Regions from separate parts of the Achromobacter sp. 2789STDY5608615 genome, predicted to be linked through region 2. Evidence: predicted binding sites of a transcription regulator. Region 2 holds the regulator's gene; the other holds the start of a gene.
The links. Region 2 encodes LexA, which represses DNA repair genes until DNA is damaged. Its sites were predicted from a motif close to ACTGTATNNNNATACAGT; they were not measured.
Positions count from the first base shown of each region.

Region 1 (11,953 bases), on a different contig from region 2:
CGACGAGCTGAACGTGGCCAGCGTGTTCGTCACCCACGACCAGGAAGAGGCGCTGGAAGTGGCCGACCGCGTGGTACTGATGAACGCCGGCAAGATCGAACAGGTCGGCACGCCGCGCGAGGTCTGGGAAGGGCCGGCCACGCCGTTCGTCTACGGCTTCCTCGGAGACGTCAACCAGTTGCAGGGGGGTGGCCACCCGCGGCGTCTGGGAAGGCGCCGGGCTGTCGTTGCCGGCGCCCGAACTGGCGCAGGCCGAGTCGCAACGCGCCACCGCCTACGTGCGGCCGCACGAATTCGATATCGAACGCTATCACGTTGGCGGCGCCGGCATCCCGGTGCGCCTGTCGCATGCCTACCTGGCCGGCCCCAGCGCGTATCTGGAACTGGCCAGCCAGGATTCCGACGCCGTCATCGAGGCCGAGGTGCCCGAGCACCTCTATCGCGAACTGGCGCTGCGCGATGGCGACATCCTGCTGGCCCGCCCGCGCCGGGCGCGTGTCTTCGCGGTGCAATCATGACGGCCGCCGATCTCGCCGCCAGCCTGGAGCCGGCCCTCGCGGCGCGCTGGCGCGAGCTGGTGGCGCGCCTGGCGGACGCGAGCCAGCGCTATCCCGACGCCGCGCTGGCCTCGTCCCTGGCGGCCGAGGACATGGTGCTGACGCACGCCATCTACGGCACCGACCTGGACCTGGAAGTGTTCACGCTCGACACCGGCCGGCTGCACGCCGAAACGCTGGGCGTGCTGGACGCGGTGCGCGCGCGTTACGGGCGCGAGGTCACCGTGTACCGGCCCGAGGCCGGCGCGGTCGAACGCCACGTGGCCGAACATGGCGCCTACGCCTTCTACGAAAGCGTCGAGCTGCGCAAGGCCTGTTGCCAGATCCGCAAGGTCGAGCCGCTCAAGCGCGCGCTGGCCGGACGCGGCGCCTGGATCACCGGCCAGCGGCGCGCGCAGTCGACCACGCGCGGCGAGCTGCACCTGGAAGAGCACGACCCGACCTTCGGTCTCTACAAGTTCAACCCGCTGGCCGAGTGGAGCGAGGCGGAAGTCTGGGGCGTGATCCGCGCGCTCGGCATTCCCTACAACCCGCTGCACGACCAGGGCTATCCGTCCATCGGCTGCGAGCCCTGTACCCGCGCCATCCGTCTGGGCGAAGACCTGCGGGCCGGACGCTGGTGGTGGGAGTCGTCGGACTCCAAGGAATGCGGCCTGCATGCCGGCAACCGGGTCATTGGCATCGTCGCGGAAACCACGCGCGCCTGACGCCCGTCACGTATCAAGAATTCGTTTTAGGGGAATACCTATGTCCGCAGTGATTCAACGCAGCCACCTGGACTGGCTGGAATCGGAAGCCATTTTCATCATGCGCGAAGTGGCGGCCGAGAGCGAGAAGCCCGTGCTGCTGTTCTCGGGCGGCAAGGATTCGGTGGTGCTGCTGCGCCTGGCCGAAAAGGCCTTTCGTCCGGGGCGCTTTCCGTTCCCGCTGATGCACATCGACACCGGCCACAATTTCGACGAGGTCATCGCGTTCCGCGATGCCCGCGCGGCCGAGCTGGGCGAGACCCTGATCGTGCGCAGCGTCGAGGACTCGATCAAGCGCGGCAGCGTGGTGCTGCGGCGCGAGACCGACTCGCGCAACGCGGCGCAGGCCGTGACGCTGCTGGAGTCGATCGAGGAATTCGGCTTCGACGCCTGCATCGGCGGCGCCCGCCGCGACGAGGAAAAGGCGCGCGCCAAGGAACGCATCTTCTCGTTCCGCGACGAGTTCGGCCAGTGGGATCCCAAGGCCCAGCGCCCCGAGCTGTGGAACCTGTTCAACACCAAGGTGCATCGCGGCGAGAACATGCGGGTGTTTCCGATTTCCAACTGGACCGAGCTGGACGTCTGGCAGTACATCCAGCGCGAGCAGCTGGCGCTGCCGTCGATCTACTTCAGTCACGAGCGCGAAGTGGTGCGGCGCAAGGGCCTGCTGGTGCCGGTCACGCGCCTGACGCCGCCGCAGGACGGCGACACGGTCGAGCGCCTGTCGGTGCGCTTTCGCACCGTGGGCGACATTTCCTGCACCTGCCCGGTGGCCTCGGATGCCGCCGACACGGCCGCCATCATCGCCGAGACCGCGGTGACCGACATCACCGAGCGCGGCGCCACGCGCATGGACGACCAGACTTCCGAGGCCTCGATGGAGCGCCGCAAGAAGGAAGGCTATTTCTGATCGCACGATTGGCCGGCGCCAGGCCGGCCGACAGGGGACGCATATGAACGCAGTAAACGATTCTTTTCTTTCCGGCGCCGGCACGGGCGTGCTGCGCCTGATCACCGCGGGCTCGGTCGACGACGGCAAGTCGACGCTGATCGGCCGCCTGCTGTATGACAGCAAGGGCGTGTTCGCCGACCAGCTCGACGCCATCTCGCGCGCCAAGTACAAGCGCGTGGCCGAGGGCGGCATCGACTTCTCCCTGCTGACGGACGGCCTGGAGGCCGAGCGCGAGCAGGGCATCACCATCGACGTGGCCTACCGTTACTTCTCGACCCCGGCGCGCAAGTTCATCATCGCCGACGCGCCCGGCCACGAGCAGTACACCCGCAACATGGTCACCGGCGCCTCCACCGCCGACGTCGCCGTGATCCTGATCGACGCCACTCGCGCGGCCGACGGCAAGCTGCTGCCGCAGACCAAGCGCCACAGCACCATCGCCCGCCTGCTGGGCATCCGCCACATTGTGGTGGCCGTCAACAAGATGGACCTGGTGGACTGGGACCCGGCCGTGTTCGAGCGCATCCGCGACGCCTACGCCGATCTGGCGGACAAGCTCGGCATCGCGCACTTCGACGCGCTGCCTTTGTCGGCGCTGAACGGCGACAACGTGGTGACGCGGTCGGACAAGACGCCGTGGTATGCCGGCCAGCCGCTGCTGACGCTGCTGGAATCGCTGGAGCTGGCTGGTGACGGCGGCGCGGGGCCGCTGCGCTTTCCGGTGCAATGGGTGGCGCGCCACGACGGCAGCCGCAAGGACGATTTCCGCGGCTACGCCGGCCGCATCGCCAGCGGCGTGCTGCGCCCCGGCGATGAGATCGTGGTGCAGCCGTCGGGCGTGACGGCGCGCGTGCAGGAAGTGCGGCTGTTCGATCGCGCGCTCGATGAAGCGGTGGCGGGCGACTCGGTCACGCTGGTGCTGGACCGCGACGTCGACGTGTCGCGCGGCGACGTGATCGTGCACGCGGCCGCGCCGGCGCAGGTCGCGCGCGAGTTCGAAGCGGAGCTCTGCTGGCTCGATGCGCAGGCGCTCAACCCCGCGCGCAAGTATTTGCTCAAGCATGGCACGCGACTGACGTCGGCGAAGATCCGCGCGGTGCTATCGCATCGCGACATCCACGAACTGCAGGAAGTGGAGAACACCGAAGGCACGCTGCGCATGAACGACATCGGCCGCGTCGCGTTCACCACGCGCGAGTCGCTGGCGGTCGATCGATACGCCGATGTGCCCGCCACCGGCGCCTTCATCCTGATCGACGAAGCCACGCATCAGACCGCGGCGGCGGGCATGCTTCGGTAAACCGCAAGTCGGGGCGGGAAGGGTCCGCCCCGTACCGGTTTTTGGGTGTTGTTTTTATTCCAAATCCAATGCTGGCGCGGGTTTCCGGGCGATATCGCAAGATGAAATCGAATTGTCCGGACGCCGTCTTCGTCTTGCGGTAAAGTGGGGCTGTCTTACGAAAAGGCTTTTGGTGCTTGTCAAAACCACTGTGTTTTTGTACAGTAGTTTTCATGGCACGCACCGATCATTCTTTTCCCGCCGGTTCTGGGTCCCCGGCTGCCGCCCCCGCCGCCTTGCGCGGTCGGGGTGCGGTTACTAATGTTCGGCATCGCTTCCAGAAAGATGACCGCGTGCAGGTCGACGATGGCTGGTCCGCTTCGGGCCTCCCGGCTGATTTCGTCGATGCTGTCCCCAATACTTCCGTCATCCCCATCCTGCCCGACGTCCGCCGGGCGCCCGCCGCCCCCAAGACCATCGTCACGGCCGAAGAGGCCCGCAAGATCCTGTCGCGCAACGATTCGCCCGACATCCCCTTCGACGTGGCCGTCAATCCCTACCGAGGCTGCGAGCACGGCTGCGTCTATTGCTACGCCCGCCCGACCCACTCCTACCTGGGCTATTCCCCCGGCCTCGATTTCGAGACCCGGCTGGTGGCCAAGGCCAACGCGGTCGAGGCGCTGCGGGCGGAGATCAGCCGCCCCGGCTACAAGCCGTCGCCCATCAACATCGGCTCGGCCACCGACGCCTACCAGCCCATCGAGCGCGACTGGCGCCTGACGCGCGGCATGCTCGAGCTGATGCTCGAAACCCGCCACCCGGTCACCATCGTCACCAAGAACGCCCTGGTGGCCCGCGACCTCGATCTGCTGGCCGCGCTGGCCGAGCACAAGCTGGTGGTGGTCTACATGAGCATCACCACGCTGGACGCCGACATGGCCCGCACGCTCGAGCCGCGCGCGGCCGCCCCCTGGCGCCGCCTGGAAGCCGTGCGCAACCTGACCGCCGCCGGCGTGCCGGTCGGCGTGCTGGTGGCGCCCGTGATCCCGTTCATCAACGATGACGCCATGGAGCACATCCTGCAGGAGTCCAAGGCGGCCGGCGCGCACTACGCCAGCTACACCGTCATCCGCCTGCCCTGGGAAGTCAAAACCCTGTTCGAGGACTGGCTCAACGCCCACTTCCCGGATCGCGCCCAACGCGTGCTCCATCGCATCGAAGACCTGCGCAACGGCCGCCGCAACGATCCCAACTTCGGTTCGCGCATGCGCGGCACCGGCATCTGGGCCGACCTGCTGCGCCAGCGCTTCGCCGTGGCCACCCGCAAGCTCGGTCTGAACCGCCACCGGCTGGCGCTCGATTGCGACCGCTTCCAGCCGCCGGCGTCCGCCGGCGGTTCCGCCGCCTTGTTCCCGCCGGCCGCAGCCGGCGCCCCCGTTTCCCCATCCCCGGCTGGCGCGAAAGCGTCTTCAGGGGGCCCTTTTCCCAGTGCCTTGCCGGTCGCCGGCGCCTATGGGCGCGGCGCGCGCCAATTGCGCGCCATGGTTGCCGGGCAATTGTCGTTGTTCGATTGACCCACGGCCCGGCCGTGGGTTGCCGCCGCGGCGCGTTGCCGTGGTTCTTGACCGCGTTACTAGGAGTTCCTCATGAACACCGCTCAGCTTTCCGTCCTGCCGGATGATCTCGCCGCCGTTTCCCTGACGCCGTTGCGTCGCGCGGCGCAACGCGCCCGCGCCGTCTATGCCCGTTTCACGGGGCTGGCCATGCCCTGGTCGGCCGCGCCGGCGGGCGGCCATGCGGATGGCGCCGCGTCCATCGATCTCGCCGCGCCCATCGCCGGCGGGGTGGCGACGCCTGCGCAAGTCGAGCCGCGCAAGCGGGCGGGTACGCTGCCCGGCAGGTGGCCGTTTCCGCCGGCCGCGGCTGATGCCGCACCGGTCGGCAACGTCGTCCAGGCGCCGCGCGAGCGCAGCCTGGGCAACGCCACGGTCGAACCGGTGTCGGATCAGGTCAGCGTCAAAAGCATGGTGCTGGACGTGGTGCTGGTGCTGGCGTGGGGCGCGATGATTCCCGCCCTCATGTGGCTCGGCGTGGCCGGCGGCTTCTGAGGCGACGGTAGTGCCCGGGGTCAACACCCTCGGCACGATATCCAGATTGAAGGCGGCGCCGGCCCGCGCACGATGCCGGCGCGGCGTCAGGTCGAGCCCAGCAGCACCACGCCCGCCAGGATCGACAGGCAGCCCGCCAGGCGGCCGGGGCCGACTTTCTCGCGCAGCAGGAACATGCCGGCCAAGGTGCCCAGCATCATCGACATTTCCCGCGCCGGGGCCACCAGGCTCAGCGGCGCGCCGTTGCGCAGGGCATACAGCACCAGGATGTAGCCCAGCGGCGACAGCAGGCCCACCGCCAGCGCCAGGTGCCAGTGGCCTCGCATCAGTTCCCAAGCCTGGGCGCGGCGCTTCACCATGTGCGGGGTCATCATGGCGGTGCGGGTGACACAGGTGAACCAGTCGAACAGCACCGGGCTGATCAGCAGCACCTTGACGCCATAGGCGTCCACCACGGTGTAGGCGGCGATGAACAGGCCGATCACCATGCCCCAGCGCACGCCCACCCAGGCCTGGGCGTTGCGGAAAATCGACAGCCGTCCCTGGGTGGCGATCAGCAGCACCCCGATCACGACGCACAGCATGCCGGCGATGCCGGTGGTGGTGGCCGGTTCGCGCAGCAGCAGGAAGGCGCCGGTGGTCGAGAGCAGGGGGCCCGTGCCGCGGGCGATCGGATACACCACCGACAGGTCCGCGACCTGATAGCCGCGCTGCAGGCACAGGCTGTAGCCCAGATGCAACAGGCTGGAGGTCAGGATCGCCCCGACCACGGGCCAGGTCCAGGTCATGCCGTCATGCAGCAGCACCCACACGACCCACGGCGCATACAGCACCGAGGCGCACAGCCCGTAGGCGAAGACGAAGGGAGCGCCCACCATGGCCGCGCGCTTGGCTAGCAGATTCCACGTTGCGTGGGCCATCGCCGCCAGGACGACCAATAACAGGGACGAATACGACATGAGGGAACAGCGTCTTATGACGTGTTTGTTACAGAAACCGCTAGGGTACCGCAAACCCGCGGGCAGGGCGCCATGTTACCTGAGGCGTCGGCCAATTTTTGGTGTAGAATCATTGGTTTGCCAAATCTCATCCTCTGCTTGCGGTACATGGCCTGGCCTTTTTGGCGGGCGTGAACAACATCGAACGGCAAAGCTTTTTTAGTCCGCAAAGGCATGATGATCTAGGAGTTCTCAATGAACCTTATCGCTATCCTGGAACAGGAAGAGATTGCCCGCCTGACCGGCGGCCAAGCCAAGCCTGAATTTGCTCCTGGTGACACCGTCATCGTGAGCGTGAACGTCGTCGAAGGCACCCGCAAGCGCGTGCAGGCTTTCGAAGGCGTCGTGATCGCCAAGCGCAACCGCGGCCTGAACTCCGCGTTCACCGTGCGCAAGATTTCGTCGGGTGAAGCCGTGGAACGTACGTTCCAGCTGTACTCGCCGCAAATCGCCGGCATCGAAGTCAAGCGCCGCGGCGACGTGCGCCGCGCCAAGCTGTACTACCTGCGCAACCGCTCGGGCAAGTCGGCGCGTATCAAGGAAAAGCTGGTCAGCAAGCAAGCCTCGGCGGCTTGATCGCTTATCGGCACACGGCCCTACCAGTGTCGGACGCACACGCCATCCAGCGTTTTCGTTCGGCACGGGTTTCCGGGTTAAAAAGGCACCTGCGAGGGTGCCTTTTTCTTTTTGAAAAGCCGAATGTCTGATTCCTCGTCTTCCGCTCGGCCACGACGGCCACTGGCGCGTCCCGGATTCGATCCGGCGTCGCAACCCTGGGTCGTCGCCAACGATTCCCTGCCGGCGGTGCCGTCCGGCCTGCTGACGCCCGACCAGCTGCGCGGCACGCTCAGCCAGCCGTCTACCTGGACGCTCGAGCTGTCACGCGACAACGACCTGCGCTATCCGGGCCGCGAAGGCACGCCGGTGCCGGCGGCCGTGCTGATTCCGCTGGTGACGCGCGAGAACGGCGTGCACATCATGCTGACCCAGCGCGCGGCGCATCTGCACGATCACGCCGGCCAGATCAGCTTTCCCGGCGGCCGCATCGAAACCAGCGACGCAACGCCGATCGACGCCGCCCTGCGCGAGGCGCAGGAGGAAACCGGCCTGCCGGCCAACCACGTCGAGGTGCTGGGCAGCATGCCGCCGTACCTGACGGCCACCGGTTTCTCGATCATTCCCGTGGTGTCGCTGGTGACCCCCGGCTTCCAGCTGGCGCCGGATGCGTTCGAAGTGGCCGAGGTGTTCGAGGTGCCGCTGTCGTTCCTGATGGACCCGGCCAATCACCGCCTGTACGAGGCGCGGCTCGAAGACGGTCGGGTGCGCCACTATTACGGCATGCCCTATGGCCGGCACTTCATCTGGGGCGCCACCGCCGGCATGCTGCGCAACCTGTACCACCTGCTGCGCAACGGCTTCCAGCCGCGCTGAGACCGCGGACCGCCGTGCCGGCCTGCCGCGTCAATAACGCTGCTGCCCCGCCAGATTCTCGTCCAGGATCCGCAGGTACAGCGCGTAGCGCGCCGGGTCGATCGCGCCCGCGTCCAGCGCCGCGACCACTCCGCAGCCCGGCTCGTGGCGATGGGTGCAGTTATAGAAACGGCACGACTCGATCGGCTTGGTGAACTCCGGAAAGCCGCGGATGATGTCCTCGCGGCTCAGGTGCTGCAGGCCGAAGGCCTGGAAACCCGGCGAGTCGATCAGGTCGCCGCCTGGCGCGGGCAGGTGATAGAGGCGCGTGCTGGTGGTGGTGTGCTTGCCCATGTCCAGCGCGGTCGAGTGCTCGCGGGTGGGCGCGGCGGCGTCCGGCACCAGCGCGTTCAGCAGGGTCGACTTGCCCATGCCGCTTTGCCCCAGCAGCAGGTTGGTGCGGCCGGCCAGGCGCGGCGCCAGCAGCGTGTGGACCTTTTCGGGTTCCAGCGCGCTCAGTTCGATGATGTCCACGCCCAGCGCGGCGATCGGCGCCAGGCGGGCGCGGGCCGCGGGCAGCGCGTCGACGATATCGGTCTTGTTCAGGATGATCAGCGGCTCGATGCCGGCGCTCCAGGCGCCGGCCAGCGCGCGGCCGGTGAGATCGTCGGAGAAGGTCGGCTGCACCGCCACCACGATCAGCAACTGGTCGACGTTGCAGGCGAACTGCTTGGACCGCATTTCATCGGAGCGGTACAGCAGGTTGCGGCGCGGCAGGATGGCGTCGATGGCGCCTTCGTCCTGGCCCTGGGGCGTGATGCGGACGCGGTCGCCGACGGCGGCGCCGGCTTTCTTGCCGCGCGGAAAGCACTTGCGCAGGCTGCCGTCGGCCAGTTCGACGGTGTAATGGCGGCCGTGCGCCGCGATGATGCGGCCTTCGTTGGCGGCGTTGGCGGGCGCGCTGCCTTGGGGCGCGTCCTGGAAGGCGGCCTTGTTCCGGTCGTTCATGCTCATGCCGCGGGCGCCGTCAGGTGGCGGATGCGCACGGCGGCGGGGGGATGGCTGTCGTAGAAGGCGGAGTGCACGGGATCGGGAGTCAGGGTGGCGGCGTTGTCGTCGTAGAGCTTGACCAGGGCGGACACCAGGCGGTCGGGCGAGCTCTGCTCGGCCGCGTAGCGGTCGGCCTCGAACTCGTCGCGGCGCGAATACCAGCTGGCCAGCGGCGTGAAGACGAAGGTGAAAACGGGAATGGCCAGGAAGAACAGCAGCAGCGCCATGGCGTCGTTGCGTCCGCCCAGTTGCGGCAGCACGCCCAGGCCCACGTAGAACCACGGCTGCTGCGCGACCCAGCCCAGGATGGCGAAAAAGCCCAGCGCGGCGGCGAAGCTGAACAGGATGCGCTTGATGATGTGGCGCTTGGCGAAATGGCCCAGCTCGTGCGCCAGCACCGCCTCGATCTCGTCGGCGTTCAGGCGCGCCAGCAGCGTATCGAAGAACACGATGCGGCGCGAGCGGCCGAAGCCGGTGAAATAGGCGTTGCCGTGGGCCGAGCGGCGCGAGCCGTCCATCACGAACAGGCCGTTGAGCGCGAAGCCGCAGCGCTGCGCCAGGCGCTGGATGCGGCCCGCCAGCTCGGGATCGGACAGCGGCGTGAACTTGTTGAACAGCGGGGCGATGAACATCGGGTAGACGATCAGCAGCGCCAGGTTGAACGCCGTCCACAGCGCCCAGGCCCAGATCCACCAGTATTGCCCCGCGCTGCCCATCAGCCACAGCACCGCGGCCGCCAGCGGCAGCCCCAGCACCGCCGCCACCAGCAGGCCCTTGGCCGCATCCGAGATGAACAGTTCGGGCGTCATGCGGTTGAAACCGAAGCGGGCCTCCAGCTTGAACTGCCGCCACAGCGTGAAGGGCAGCCCCAGCAGGCCCAGCAGCAGCGCCACGGCCACCAGCAGCAGCATCTGGCGCAGGAAGTCATTGCTGGTAAGCTGGCCTACCCACAGGTCGATGAGCTGCAGGCCGCCCATCAGCGTCAGGCAGATCAGCAGGATGGCATCATAGGTGCGTTCGAACATGCCCAGCCTGACCCTGGCGACCGTGTAGTCGGCGGCGCGCTGGTGGCTCGCCAGGCCGATCCGGTGGGAGAATTCCGGCGGTACCTGGTCGCGATGGCGCGCCACGTGGCGGATCTGGCGACTGGCCAGCCACATGCGCACGGCGATATCGGTCAGCAGGAAGGCAACGAACAGCAATGTGAACATGGGCGATACGGCCGGCTCAAATGGGTATGTGCGAAAATCGCGGGTTTGAAAATCGCGTCTTTTATAGGCAAATTATATGGCTGTGAACGAAAATCGCCTGGTCTGGCTCGATATGGAAATGACCGGCCTGGACCCTGAGAAAGAGCGCATCATCGAGGTCGCCGTGGTGGTGACCGAGGCCGACCTGACCGTGGTCGCCGAAGGCCCCGTGCTGGTCGTGCACCAATCGGACAGCCAGCTCGACGCCATGGACAGCTGGAACAAATCCACCCACGGCAAGAGCGGCCTGATCGACAAGGTCCGCGCCTCGACGATTTCCGAAGCGCAGGCAGAGGATACGCTGTTGGCGTTTCTCGCGCAGCACGTGCCGGCCGGCAAGTCGCCGCTGTGCGGCAACACCATCAGCCAGGACCGCCGCTTCATGTTTGCTTACATGCCGCGCCTGGAGCAATTCTTCCACTACCGCAACCTGGATGTCAGCACGCTCAAGGAACTGGCGCGCCGCTGGGCGCCGGCCGTGTACAAGGGCTTCGAGAAGAAGAGCCGCCACGAAGCGCTGGCCGACATCTATGAGTCGATCGACGAACTGAAGTACTACCGCGAACACTTCCTGAAGGTGTAAGCCGCCCGTCGGCGGCGCCTGCCTGCGAGCCGTCATGCCGTCATCCCATCCCGTTGCCGTCATTCGCGCCGCCGAACACGAGGCCCTGGCCCGGGGACGGCGGCTCATGCCGCTGGCCGGGGCGGCCGCGGCGCGTTTCGTCGCGGCCCGGTTCGCGCCTGGGGCCAGGGTGTTGGCGCTGGCCGGCCCGGGCAACAATGGCGGCGATGCCCTGGTCGCGGCGACCCGCCTGCATGAAATGGGGTACGACTTGCGGGTCGTGCTGCCCTCGGGCGCGCAGTCCCTGCCCGCCGACGCCGCGCTTGCTCATGCCGGCTGGATCGCGGCGGGGGGCGCCACCAGTCGCCTGTTGACGCCCGATGCGGCGCCGGACCTGGTCATCGACGGCCTGTTCGGGATTGGCCTGAACCGTCCCCTGGGGCCGGACTGGCAGGCATTGGTGGACCGCGTCAACGCCTGGAACGCGCCGGTGCTGGCGCTGGATGTGCCCAGCGGCATCGATGCCGACACCGGCGCGGCCCTGGGCCGGCCCATCCGGGCGCGTTGGACGCTCTCCTTCATTGGCCGGGCAAGGGGATTGACGCTCGCGGATGCCACGGCTGGCGCCGTCGGCGAGTCCCACCTGGAGACGCTGGGCGTGACCCTGCCGCAGTCAGGCGCCGGCGCCTGAGCCCGGGCGGCCGCCGAAGCGCGCGGCGATGTCGGCGGCCAGCGGCGTGTAGCGTTCGTTGTCGCGGCCGGCCAGGGTGTTCAGGTGCGCTTCCGAGGCGTCGAACACCTGCCAGTAGATGCGGCCGCAGATCTCGCGCGCCGCATGGCCGGGCCAGTTGTCGGGCAGCATGGGGCCGGGCAGGTGGGGATCGTGCAGCACGATCCGGCGCCAATTGTGCAGCAGCATCACACGGGTGATGAAGGCATCGGATGGCGACGGCGGCGTCTCCAGCAACTTTTCCAATGGTCCGAAATTACGGGTGAACTGCCGGTACTGCTCGGCCACGTCGTCCAGGTTCCAGCACTGCG
Region 1 is NZ_CYTY01000001.1:14,845-26,797, forward strand. It holds partial or broken gene AOZ49_RS00060 (sulfate/molybdate ABC transporter ATP-binding protein) at 1-518, shown strand, start outside; gene AOZ49_RS00065 (phosphoadenylyl-sulfate reductase) at 515-1,264, shown strand; gene cysD (sulfate adenylyltransferase subunit CysD) at 1,305-2,213, shown strand; gene AOZ49_RS00075 (sulfate adenylyltransferase subunit 1) at 2,257-3,555, shown strand; gene AOZ49_RS00080 (PA0069 family radical SAM protein) at 3,768-5,108, shown strand; gene AOZ49_RS00085 (hypothetical protein) at 5,181-5,642, shown strand; gene AOZ49_RS00090 (DMT family transporter) at 5,729-6,601, opposite strand; gene rplS (50S ribosomal protein L19) at 6,836-7,216, shown strand; gene AOZ49_RS00100 (CoA pyrophosphatase) at 7,340-8,071, shown strand; gene rsgA (ribosome small subunit-dependent GTPase A) at 8,102-9,058, opposite strand; gene AOZ49_RS00110 (M48 family metallopeptidase) at 9,061-10,311, opposite strand; gene orn (oligoribonuclease) at 10,388-10,933, shown strand; gene AOZ49_RS00120 (NAD(P)H-hydrate epimerase) at 10,968-11,603, shown strand; gene paaX (phenylacetic acid degradation operon negative regulatory protein PaaX) at 11,586-11,953, opposite strand, start outside.
Region 1: a site for LexA is predicted at 3,743-3,760, ahead of AOZ49_RS00080 (PA0069 family radical SAM protein). Genes of this name have one in related genera too.

Region 2 (11,953 bases):
TCCGTTACAAGCCAGCCCGGACCCGAAAATAACGCCAATAAATCATATAGTTAACATCTATATCTGAGACGCCCCGGAAGGCTGCGGATGCGTCATTCGCGCAAATTTCGGACATCCGCTGACAACATGATGACTTCTTCCAATATTCAGCATGTTGTCAGCGAAAAGATACGTTTAGATACGGATTGCGTTCATACCGCGCCGTCCAGCAGCACCCGCTGCTTCAACGCCGTCAGGGCGTCGCGGGCGGCGGCGGCCTGCTCGAACTCGAGGTTGCGGGCATGGTCCATCATCAGCTTTTCCAGGCGCTTGATTTCGCGCGCCAGGGCCTTCTCGTCCTTGAGCAATTCGGCCGGCACCGCGGCTTCGAGCGCGTCGTGCTGCACCGGCGCGACGATGCCGTCGATCAGTTCGCGCACCGCCTTATGCACGCCACGGGCGGTGATGCCATGGTCGGCGTTGAACTGCAGCTGCTTGGCGCGGCGACGGCTGGTTTCCTCCATGGCGCGCTGCATCGAATCGGTGATGCGGTCGGCGTACAGGATGGCGTGGCCGTTCAGGTTGCGCGCGGCGCGCCCGATCGTCTGGATCAGGCTGCGCTCGGAACGCAGGAAGCCTTCCTTGTCGGCATCCAGGATGGCCACCAGCGACACTTCCGGAATATCCAGGCCCTCGCGCAGCAGGTTGATGCCCACCAGCACGTCGAACGTGCCCAGGCGCAGGTCGCGGATGATTTCCACGCGTTCGACGGTGTCGATATCGGAGTGCAGATAGCGCACCCGCACGCCGTGCTCGGTCAGGAAGTCGGTCAGGTCCTCGGCCATGCGCTTGGTCAGGGTGGTGACCAGCACGCGGTCGCCCTGCCCCGTGCGGACCTTGATCTGCCCCAGCAGATCATCGACCTGGGTGCGGGCCGGCAGCACCTCGACGATCGGATCGACCAGGCCGGTGGGCCGCACCACCTGCTCGACCACGTTGTCGGCGTGTTCCTTTTCATAGGCCGCGGGCGTGGCCGACACGAACACGCACTGGCGCATGCGGGCCTCGAACTCCTCGAGCTTGAGCGGCCGGTTGTCCAGCGCCGACGGCAGGCGGAAGCCATACTGCACCAGGGTTTCCTTGCGCGAGCGGTCGCCCCGGTACATGGCGCTGAGCTGGCCGATGGTGACGTGGCTCTCGTCGATGAACATCAGCGCGTCGCCCGGCAGGTAGTCGATCAGCGTGGGCGGCGGCTCGCCGGGCGCGGCGCCCGACAGATGGCGCGAGTAGTTCTCGATGCCCTTGCAGAAGCCCAGTTCCTGCAGCATTTCCAGGTCGAAGCGGGTGCGCTGCTCCAGGCGCTGGGCCTCGACCAGATGGCCGTCGTCGACGAAGCGCTTGGTGCGTTCGCGCAGCTCCTCCTTGATGGTCTCGATGGCGCGCAGCACGGTGTCGCGCGGCGTCACATAGTGCGAACCGGGATAGACCGTGAAGCGCGGCAGCTTCTGGCGGATGCGGCCGGTCAGCGGGTCGAACAGCTCGAGGCTTTCGATCTCGTCGTCGAACAGCGTCAGGCGCAGCGCCAGTTCGGCGCTTTCCGCCGGGAAGATGTCGATGGTCTCGCCGCGCACGCGGAACACGCCGCGCGTGAATTCGGCGTCGTTGCGGGTGTACTGCATGGCCACCAGCCGCGCCAGGATCTCACGCCGCGAGATCTGGTCGCCGGCGCGCAGGATCAGCACCATCGCGTGGTAGTCGCCGGGGTTGCCGATACCGTAGATACACGACACCGTGCCGACGATGATGGTGTCGCGACGTTCCAGCAGGCTCTTGGTGGCCGACAGGCGCATCTGCTCGATGTGCTCGTTGATCGACGAGTCCTTTTCGATGAACAGGTCGCGCGTCGGCACGTAGGCCTCGGGCTGGTAGTAGTCGTAGTACGAGACGAAGTACTCCACCGCGTTCTTGGGGAAGAACTCGCGCATTTCCGCGTACAGCTGCGCCGCCAGCGTCTTGTTGGGCGCCAGCACCAGCGCCGGCCGCCCCAACTGGGCGATGACGTTGGCCATGGTGTAGGTCTTGCCCGAACCGGTCACGCCCAGCAGGGTCTGGTACATCAGGCCGTCCTGCACGCCCTGGATCAGTCCCTCTATTGCGCCCGGCTGGTCGCCGGCGGGCGGATACGGTTGGTACAGGTGAAACGGGCTGTCGGGGTAATCGATGAACCCCGGGCCTGGGGCCGCCGCGGCAGCGCCAGGGGCCGTATCGGCCGCCCCGTCGGTGACGGCGCCAATGGCTGCGGCACCCGCCGCGCTCGGGTCTATTGCGCTCTTAGGCATGCTAGACTGTTCCCAGGGTAAACCCCCCATTATCCACAGCACTTCCGACTGCGTCCACTCACCCTCAGCAGAGTCCCATGAGCACCCTTTTCGATTCCGTCGAACTCGCGCCGCGCGACCCCATTCTTGGTCTGAACGAACAATACAACGCGGACACCCGCCCCGGTAAAGTCAATCTGGGCGTGGGCGTGTACTACGACGACCAGGGTCGCATTCCCCTGCTGGGCGCCGTGCGCAAGGCGGAAATCGCCCGCATCGAGGCCGCCGCCGCCCGCGGCTACCTGCCGATCGAAGGCATCGCCGGCTACAACCAGGGCGCGCAAGCCCTGCTGATCGGCAAGGATTCCCCGCTGGCCGCCGCCGGCCGCGTCCTGACCACCCAGGCCCTGGGCGGCACCGGCGCGCTCAAGATCGGCGCCGACTTCCTGCGCCAGCTGCTGCCGACCTCCAAGGTCCTGATCAGCGATCCCAGCTGGGAAAACCACCGCGCGCTGTTCGAACGCGCCGGCTTCGAAGTCGGCACCTACGCCTACTACGACGCCGCCACCCGCGGCCTGAACTTCGACGGCATGCTGGCCGCCCTGAAGGCCGCTCCGGCCAACACCGTGGTCGTGCTGCACGCCTGCTGCCACAACCCGACCGGCGTCGACCCCACCTTCGACCAATGGAAGCAGATCGCCGCGGTCGTCAAGGAAAACAAGCTGGTGCCGTTCCTGGACATCGCCTACCAGGGCTTCGGCGAAGGCCTGCGCGAAGACGCCGCGGTCGTGCGCCTGTTCGCCGACCTCGACCTGACGATGTTCATCAGCTCGTCGTTCTCGAAGTCGTTCTCGCTGTACGGCGAGCGCGTCGGCGCCCTGACGGTCGTGGCCGGCAGCAAGGACGAAGCCGCCCGCGTGCTGAGCCAGCTCAAGCGCGTCATCCGCACCAACTACTCCAACCCGCCCACCCATGGCGGCACGATCGTCTCCACCGTGCTGAACTCGCCCGAGCTGTTCGCCATGTGGGAAGAGGAACTCGGCGCCATGCGCGACCGCATCCGCCTGATGCGCAAGCAGCTGGTCGAGAAGATCAAGGAACACGGCGGCAAGCAGGACTTCAGCTTCGTGCTGGAGCAGCGCGGCATGTTCTCCTACTCGGGCCTGACCTCGGCCCAGGTGGATCGCCTGCGCGAAGAGCACGGCGTCTACGCCGTCTCCAGCGGTCGCATCTGCGTCGCCGCGCTCAACAGCGGCAACATCGACCAGGTGGCCAAGGGCATCGCCGCGGTGCTGTAAGACACACCGCCAGCAACACCCTCAAACGGGACCTTCGGGTCCCGTTTTCATTGCCTGTCACATTACCGGGCCGATCAACGCTTGCATTTTTGCGTTATGTCCCCCAGAATGCCGCTGTATATATGTACAGTCCGACTCACCAACGGATCATCGCCATGGCCAGCAAACTCACTGATCGTCAACAGCAAATCCTGGACCTCATCCGGCAGACCGTCGCGCGCACCGGCTTTCCGCCCACCCGCGCCGAGATCGCCCAGGCCCTCGGATTCCGCTCGCCCAATGCGGCCGAAGACCATCTGAAGGCGCTGGCCCGCAAGGGCGCCATCGAGCTCACGGCCGGCGCTTCGCGCGGCATCCGCCTGAAGGACGCCTCGCCCGCCCAGACCCAGGCGCCGCTGCCCCTGCCCGGCCTGGCGCAGCTGCTGCTGCCGCTGGTGGGCCGCGTGGCCGCCGGCAGCCCGATCCTGGCGGCCGAGCACGTCGAACGCGAGATCGGCGTCGATACCAGCCTGTTCGCGCAGGCCCCCGACTACCTGCTCAAGGTGCGCGGCATGAGCATGCGCGACGCCGGCATCCTCGAAGGCGACCTGCTGGCCGTCAAGAAGGTGTCCGAGGCCCGCAACGGCCAGATCGTGGTGGCGCGGCTGGGTGACGACGTCACCGTCAAGCGCCTGCAGCGCCAGAACGGCCGCATCGAACTGCTGCCCGAGAACCCCGATTTCAATGTCATCGTGGTCGAGGCCGACCAGGAATTCGCGCTGGAAGGCATCGCGGTCGGGCTGATCCGGCCGCACACGCTGCACTGAATTCCCTGCTACCGATCCGGCGCCGGCTCGATCGCCGCGCCAAAAAAGAAACCCCGCTTGCGCGGGGTTTCTTTTTGCGGGCGCCCCTTGTGCAAAGGGGCGCCTCGGGCCAGGCATCAGTGCTTGAGCACGGGATCCGTCGAGCCCGGTTCGGCCGGCTTGGCGACCAGCGGTTCCTTGACCGCTTCGTCTTCAGCCAGCGGCTCCGGCAGGCGTTCCAGGGCCAGTTCCAGCACCTTGTCGATCCAGCGGACCGGCACGATCTCGAGATGGTTCTTGACGTTGTCCGGGATCTCCGCCAAGTCCTTGACGTTTTCTTCCGGGATCAAGACCGTCTTGATGCCACCGCGGTGGGCGGCCAGCAGCTTTTCCTTCAGGCCACCGATCGGCAGGACTTCGCCACGCAGCGTGATCTCGCCGGTCATGGCGACGTCGGCGCGCACCGGGATGCGCGACAGGGCCGACACCATGGCCGTGGTGATCGCGATACCGGCGGACGGGCCGTCCTTGGGCGTCGCGCCTTCCGGCACGTGCACGTGCATGTCGTGCTTCTCGAACACGCTGTCGGCAAAGCCCAGGCGACGCGCCCGCGAGCGCACCACCGTGCGGGCCGCCTCGACCGATTCCTTCATCACGTCGCCGAGCGAGCCGGTGCGTTGGATCACGCCCTTGCCGGGCATGTCCGCCACTTCGATCGCGAGCAGGTCGCCACCGACTTCCGTCCAGGCCAGGCCGGTCACCTGACCGATCTGGTTTTCCTTTTCGGCCATGCCGAAGGTGTAGCGGCGCACGCCGAGGTAATCGCTGAGGTTGTCGCCCGTGACGTTGACCGGCTTGAGTTCGAAGGTCTTGCCTTCGGCCTTGGCGCGATCGCTCTGGGTCAGCAACTGCTTGATCACCTTGCGGCAGATCTTGCCCACCTCGCGTTCGAGCGCACGCACGCCGGCTTCGCGGGTGTAGTAGCGCACGATGTCTCGCAGCGCGCTGTCATCGACGGTCAGCTCGGTATCCTTGACGCCGTTGTTCTTCATCAGCTTGGGCAGCAGATGGTCGCGGGCGATGTGGATCTTTTCTTCCTCGGTGTAGCCGGACAGGCGGATCACTTCCATGCGGTCCAGCAGGGCCGGCGGAATGTTCAGCGTGTTGCTGGTGGCCACGAACATGACGTCCGACAGGTCGAAGTCGACTTCGATGTAGTGGTCCTGGAACGTGTGGTTCTGTTCCGGGTCCAGCACTTCGAGCAGCGCCGACGAGGGATCGCCGCGGAAATCCATGCCCAGCTTGTCGATTTCATCGAGCAGGAACAGGGGATTGCGCACGCCGACCTTCGACATGTTCTGGACGATCTTGCCGGGCATCGAGCCGATGTACGTACGGCGGTGGCCGCGGATCTCGGCTTCGTCGCGCACGCCGCCCAGGGCCATGCGCACGAACTTGCGGTTCGTGGCCTTGGCGATGGACTGGCCCAGCGAGGTCTTGCCGACCCCAGGAGGACCGACCAGGCACAGGATCGGCGCCTTGACCTTGTCGACGCGCTGCTGCACGGCGAGATATTCGAGGATGCGTTCCTTCACCTTCTCCAGGCCGTAGTGGTCGTTGTCGAGCACGGTCTCGGCGTTGGAGATGGAGTTGTTGATCTTGCTCTTCTTCCTCCAGGGGAGGTTGATGAGCGTATCGATGTAGTTGCGCACCACGGTGGCTTCGGCCGACATGGGCGACATGAGCTTGAGCTTCTTGAGCTCGGCATCGGCCTTCTTGCGTGCCTCCTTGGGCATGTGCGCGGCGATGATCTTCTTTTCGAGCTCCTCGATGTCGGCGCCCTCTTCGCCTTCGCCCAACTCTTTCTGAATGGCCTTGACCTGCTCATTCAGGTAGTAGTCGCGCTGGCTCTTTTCCATCTGCTTCTTCACGCGGCCGCGGATCCGCTTCTCGACCTGGAGGATGTCGATTTCGGTTTCCAGCTGCGTGAGCAGGCCTTCGAGGCGCTCGGAGGTGCCGACGATCTCGAGCATCTTCTGCTTCTGCTCGAGTTTCAGCGGAAGATGCGCGGCGATCGTGTCGGCCAGGCGGCCGGCGTCATCGATACCGGCGAGCGAGGTCAGGATCTCCGGGGGGATCTTCTTGTTGAGTTTTACGTATTGCTCGAACTGGGCGACGATCGCGCGGCGCAGGGCCTCGGTCTCGGAGCCCTGGACGGCGTCCGGCTCGATCGGGGTGACCTGGCAAGTGAAGTGCGAATCGGCGTCCTCGATGCTGTTGATGCGGGCGCGCTGGGTGCCTTCGACCAGCACCTTGACGGTGCCGTCGGGCAGCTTGAGCATCTGCAGGATGCCGGCAACGCAGCCGATCTCGTAGACGTCTTCGGGAGTGGGATCATCCTTGCCGGCGGATTTTTGGGCCACAAGCATGATGCTCTTGCCCGCTTCCATCGCAACCTCGAGCGCGCGGATGGAGCGCGGACGGCCGACGAACAGCGGGATGACCATGTGCGGGAACACCACGACGTCGCGCAGCGGCAGCAGGGGAAGGTCGATCGGGTCGGAAGGCAGGGTCTGGCTGGCAGACATAGGAGGTTCCTCGGTATGACTCGGCGTATCGGGGACAGGATGACCGGGTATACCCGGACAGCCCCGTCGGTTACGTCTGTTATGGGAACAATAGCCGAAAATTCAAGGTCCCGGCGGCCGGATAAACAAAACGGCAAAAAAATCGGCGGCCGGTATCCCGTTTTATTGGACACACCCTGGCAGTGTGCGTTCAATCAGGCGCCGGAGACAAAAAAACCCGTTACGGAAACGGGTTTTTTTGAAACATCCGTCAGGCCGCGGCATCGCGGACTTCTCCGCGCTCGGGCTTTTCGGCCGTCCCCTCTTCGTCGGCGTAGATCAGCAAGGGCTTGCCCTCGCCTTCGATCGCGCCTTCGTCGAGCACCACGCGCTTGACGTTGCCTTGCGACGGCAGGTCATACATGGTGTCGAGCAGGGCCTGCTCGATGATGGAACGCAGGCCGCGGGCGCCGGTCTTGCGCTTGAGCGCCTTGCGGGCGATGGCCTTGAGCGCCGCGGGGCGCACGTCCAGCTCGGCGCCTTCCATGGCGAACAGCTTCTGGAATTGCTTGAGCAGGGCGTTCTTGGGCTCGGTGAGGATCTGCACCAGGGCAGCCTCGTCGAGCTCGTCCAGCGTGGCGACCACCGGCAGGCGGCCGACCAGTTCGGGGATCAGGCCGAACTTGATCAGGTCTTCGGGCTCGACCTCGGAGAACAGCTCGCCCACGCCGCGCTCGGACTTGGCGCGCACGGCGGCCGAGAAGCCGATGCCGGACTTTTCGGTGCGGTCGCGGATGACCTTTTCCAGCCCGTCGAAGGCGCCGCCGACGATGAACAGGATGTTGGTCGTGTCGACCTGGACGAAGTCCTGGTTGGGGTGCTTGCGCCCGCCCTGCGGCGGCACCGAGGCCACCGTGCCTTCGATCAGCTTGAGCAGGGCCTGCTGCACGCCCTCGCCCGACACGTCGCGGGTGATGGACGGGTTGTCGGACTTGCGGGAAATCTTGTCGATTTCATCGATGTAGATGATGGCGCGCTGCGCCTTCTCGACTTCGTAGTTGCAGTTCTGCAGCAACTTCTGAATGATGTTCTCGACGTCTTCACCGACGTAACCGGCTTCGGTCAGCGTGGTGGCGTCGGCCATGACGAACGGCACATTCAGCATGCGCGCGAGGGTCTGCGCCAGCAGCGTCTTGCCCGACCCGGTGGGGCCGATCAGCATGATGTTGCTCTTGGACAGCTCGACTTCGTCGCCCTTGATCTCGCCGTGGCGGATGCGCTTGTAGTGGTTGTAGACGGCCACCGCCAGCATGCGCTTGGGCGAGCTCTGCCCGATCACGTACTGGTCGAGGAACGTCTTGATTTCAGCCGGAGTGGGCAGCTCGGAACGAATCGCCGCGCGCGCGGTCGCCTGCGCTTCCTCGCGGATGATGTCGTTGCACAGGTCGATGCATTCATCGCAGATGAATACGGACGGACCCGCGATCAGCTTGCGGACTTCGTGCTGGCTTTTATTGCAAAACGAGCAATGCAGCACTTTAGCGTCTGCCGATCCCTTTTTTTCTGGCATATGTATTCGTATCTCAGGTAAAGAAGCGCCGGACCGGGTGAAGGGCCCGGCGCTTACTCAAACATGGCAACAGCGGGTGGGACTCAACCGGGAAGTCAGCCTTCCGAACGGGAGGTCATCACCTTGTCGACCAGTCCATACGATACCGCATCTTCGGCGGACATGAAGTTGTCACGTTCCGTGTCCAGGGCGATGCGCTCGATCGACTGGCCGGTGTTGTCGGCCAGGATGCGATTGAGACGCTCGCGCAGGTCCAGGATCTCGCGAGCCTGGATCTGGATGTCGGAGGCCTGGCCCTGGGCGCCGCCCGAGGGCTGGTGGATCATGATGCGCGAGTTGGGCAAGGTGAAGCGCTTGCCCTTCTTGCCGGCCGCCAGCAGGAAGGCGCCCATGCTGGCCGCCAGGCCGGTGCACAGGGTCGACACGTCCGGCTTGATGAACTGCATGGTGTCGTAGATGGCCATGCCCGCGTACACCGACCCGCCAGGCGAGTTGATGTACAGGGAAATGTCCTTGTCAGGATTCTCCGATTCCAGGAACAGCAACTGCGCCACGACCAGGTTGGCCGTCGCGTCGTTGACCGGACCCACCAGGAAAATGAGCCGCTCGCGGAGCAGACGCGAATAGATGTCGTAGGCGCGTTCGCCGCGCCCCGACTGCTCGATCACCATGGGAATGTAGCCCAGGCCGGTGGGGGTCACCGACGACCCGCCATTCATTGCCGCATAGAAATCGGTGAATCTCTGCATAGTGTTACGCCATCCCCATCAACTGATCGAAAGGCACCTTTTCGTCGGTGACCTTGGCCTTTTCCAGAACGTGCGCGACGACGTTGTCTTCGAGCACGATAGCCTCGATTTCAGCACGACGCTGGCGGTCGGCCAGGTAATAGCTGACAACCTGGGCGGGTTGTTCGTAGTTTTCCGCGAATTCCTCGATGCGGGCGCGAACCTGTTCCGGCTTGGCTTGCAGCTGGGCTTGCTTGACCAGTTCCGACACCAGCAGGCCCAGGCGCACGCGGCGCTCGGATTCGGTGGAGAAGGCTTCGGCCGGGATCGGCACCGACTCGGCGTTGGGCACGCCACGCTGCTTGAGCTCTTCGCGAGCGGCGGCGATGCGGCCTTGCACGTCGTTGTCGATCAGCGACTTCGGCACGTCGAACTTGCCGGCTTCGACCAGGGCGTCCATCACGCTGGACTTGGTGCGGCCTTGCGAGCGCACCTTGACTTCGCGTTCGATGTTGCTGCGGATGTCGGCCTTCAGCTTTTCGATGTCGCCTTCGGCCTGGCCGAGCGACTTGGCGAATTCGGCGTTCAGCTCGGGCAGGACGCCTTCAGCCACTTCCTTGACGGTGATGGTGAATTCGGCGGTCTTGCCGGCGACTTCCTTGCCTTGGTAGTCATCGGGGAACTTGAGCGGGAAGACCTTGCTTTCGCCAGCCTTCAGGCCGCGGGCGGCTTCTTCGAATTCCGGCAGCATGCGGCCTTGGCCGAGCACGAACGGGAAGTCTTCGGCCTTGCCGCCTTCGAACGGCACGCCGTCGATGGTGCCGGCGAAGTCCAGCGTGACACGGTCGCCGTCTTGCGAGGCGCGGCCTTCACGGGCTTCGAACGTGGCGCGCTGCTTGCGCAGGACGTCCAGGGTCTGCTGCACTTCGGCGTCGGTGACGGCGGTCTCGAAGCGGGTCACGGCCAGGGCCGACAGATCCGGCACGGCGACTTCGGGGTAGACCTCGAACGTGGCGGTGAAGGCCAGCGTGTCTTCGCCGACGCCTTCCGTCTTGGGTTCCAGGTTCGGGGCGCCAGCGACGCGCAGCTTGGCGCCGTCGACGGCTTGTTCGAATGCACGGCCGACCTGGCTGTTGATCACGTCGTAGCGGATGCCGGGGCCATGGCTGCGCTCGAGCATGGCGAGCGGCGCCTTGCCGGGACGGAAGCCGGGAACCTTGGCGGTACGGGCCACGCGCTTCAACTGCGCCTGGACTTCCTTTTCGACGTCGGCCACCGAGACGGCCAGATCAACACGGCGCTCGAGGCCGGAGAGGGTTTCAACCACAGGCTGCATTAAAAGACCTATTTTCCGAAAGATATGAGATGACGGGCGGATAAACGCGGCATTTTACCGGAAACTTCCGGACCCCTGACGCAAAGGGGCGCGAGCACCCGGATAAGCCCGGATGCTCGCGCCCCGTTTTCCACCCGGAAAGGGCGGCAAATTGCCCGCCAGGGCGCTTTATTTGGCCTTGGCGATGCGATCTTCGATGTGCTGCGCGCGCTTGGCCGAAGACGGGTGCGAGCTCATCATATCGCTCTTGCCGCCGTCCAGCTCGGCCAGCTTCTGGAACGCCGTCACCAGGCCGCGGGTGTTCAGCTTCTTGGCTTGCAGCTGGTCGAACGAGTAGTCGTCGGCGGCGCTTTCCTGCGACTGCGAGAATTGCGCATTGATGAACTTCTCGGTCAGGTCGCCCAGCTGCGACGAGTTCAGGGCGGCGACCGTGGCGCCACCGGCGGCGCCGGCGGCGTCGCGCGCGGCCGAGACCGTGTAGGCGGTCTGCATGGCCTTCTTGCTGTGGCCCAGCGCCACGTGGCCGATTTCATGGCCGACCACGCCCAGCACTTCGTCGTCGGTCATCATGTCCATCAGGCCGCTGTAGACGCGGATGCAGCCGTTGGCCATGGCCCAGGCGTTGACGTCCTTGGTGACGTAGACCTTGTAGTTGGCCTTCTGGCCGTTGACGGTGCCGCCCAGCTGCTTGGCGATCTTCTGCAGGCGCACGTCGTACTTGCTGCCCGGGGCGGCAATCTTTTCCTGGGAATCGCTTTGCGCGCAAGCCTTGTCCGACAAGGTCTTGATTTCGGCATCGCTCAGGGTGGCGGCCTGCACCACCTTGCTGCCGGCGCCCACCAGACCCCCGATATCGAGGGCATGCGACGCGGAATAAGGGGCAAGTGCGACGGCCAGCGCGGCAACGGTGTAGCGGATCTTCATGGAAAAAACTCCTCTTGACTGACTCTGTTCGAGTGAGGCGGCAATTCTATATACGGCAAAAGCGCTCAAACCGTTTCGCCACAGAGTTTCGCAAATGCGAATTTCACTTACATAAAAGGCATGCGGAAGACTTCTTACCGTGGTAAGTACCCCTGCCCCGCCATCTATTCGTCATCAAAAACAAATGCCGGGAGAGCGCGGCATTGTTAGAATTGCCGCCGCACTTTTTCCGTATCCCTATAACGGCTCGCCCCCATCATGACCCCCAACACCCCTCCCCGTCTTGGCCTGCTGCCTAGCCTGATTTTCAGCTCGCGCTGGCTGCAACTGCCGCTCTATCTGGGACTGATCGTCGCCCAGGGCGTCTACGTGATGCTGTTCCTGAAGGAACTCTGGCATCTGCTGACGCACGCCAACAGCTTCGGCGAAATGGAAATCATGCTGCTGG
Region 2 is NZ_CYTY01000040.1:28,406-40,358, forward strand. It holds gene uvrB (excinuclease ABC subunit UvrB) at 192-2,318, opposite strand; gene AOZ49_RS25790 (amino acid aminotransferase) at 2,396-3,595, shown strand; gene lexA (transcriptional repressor LexA) at 3,751-4,401, shown strand; gene lon (endopeptidase La) at 4,518-6,968, opposite strand; gene clpX (ATP-dependent Clp protease ATP-binding subunit ClpX) at 7,219-8,517, opposite strand; gene clpP (ATP-dependent Clp endopeptidase proteolytic subunit ClpP) at 8,613-9,266, opposite strand; gene tig (trigger factor) at 9,271-10,581, opposite strand; gene AOZ49_RS25820 (metalloprotease LoiP) at 10,750-11,505, opposite strand; gene AOZ49_RS25825 (TIGR00645 family protein) at 11,764-11,953, shown strand, end outside.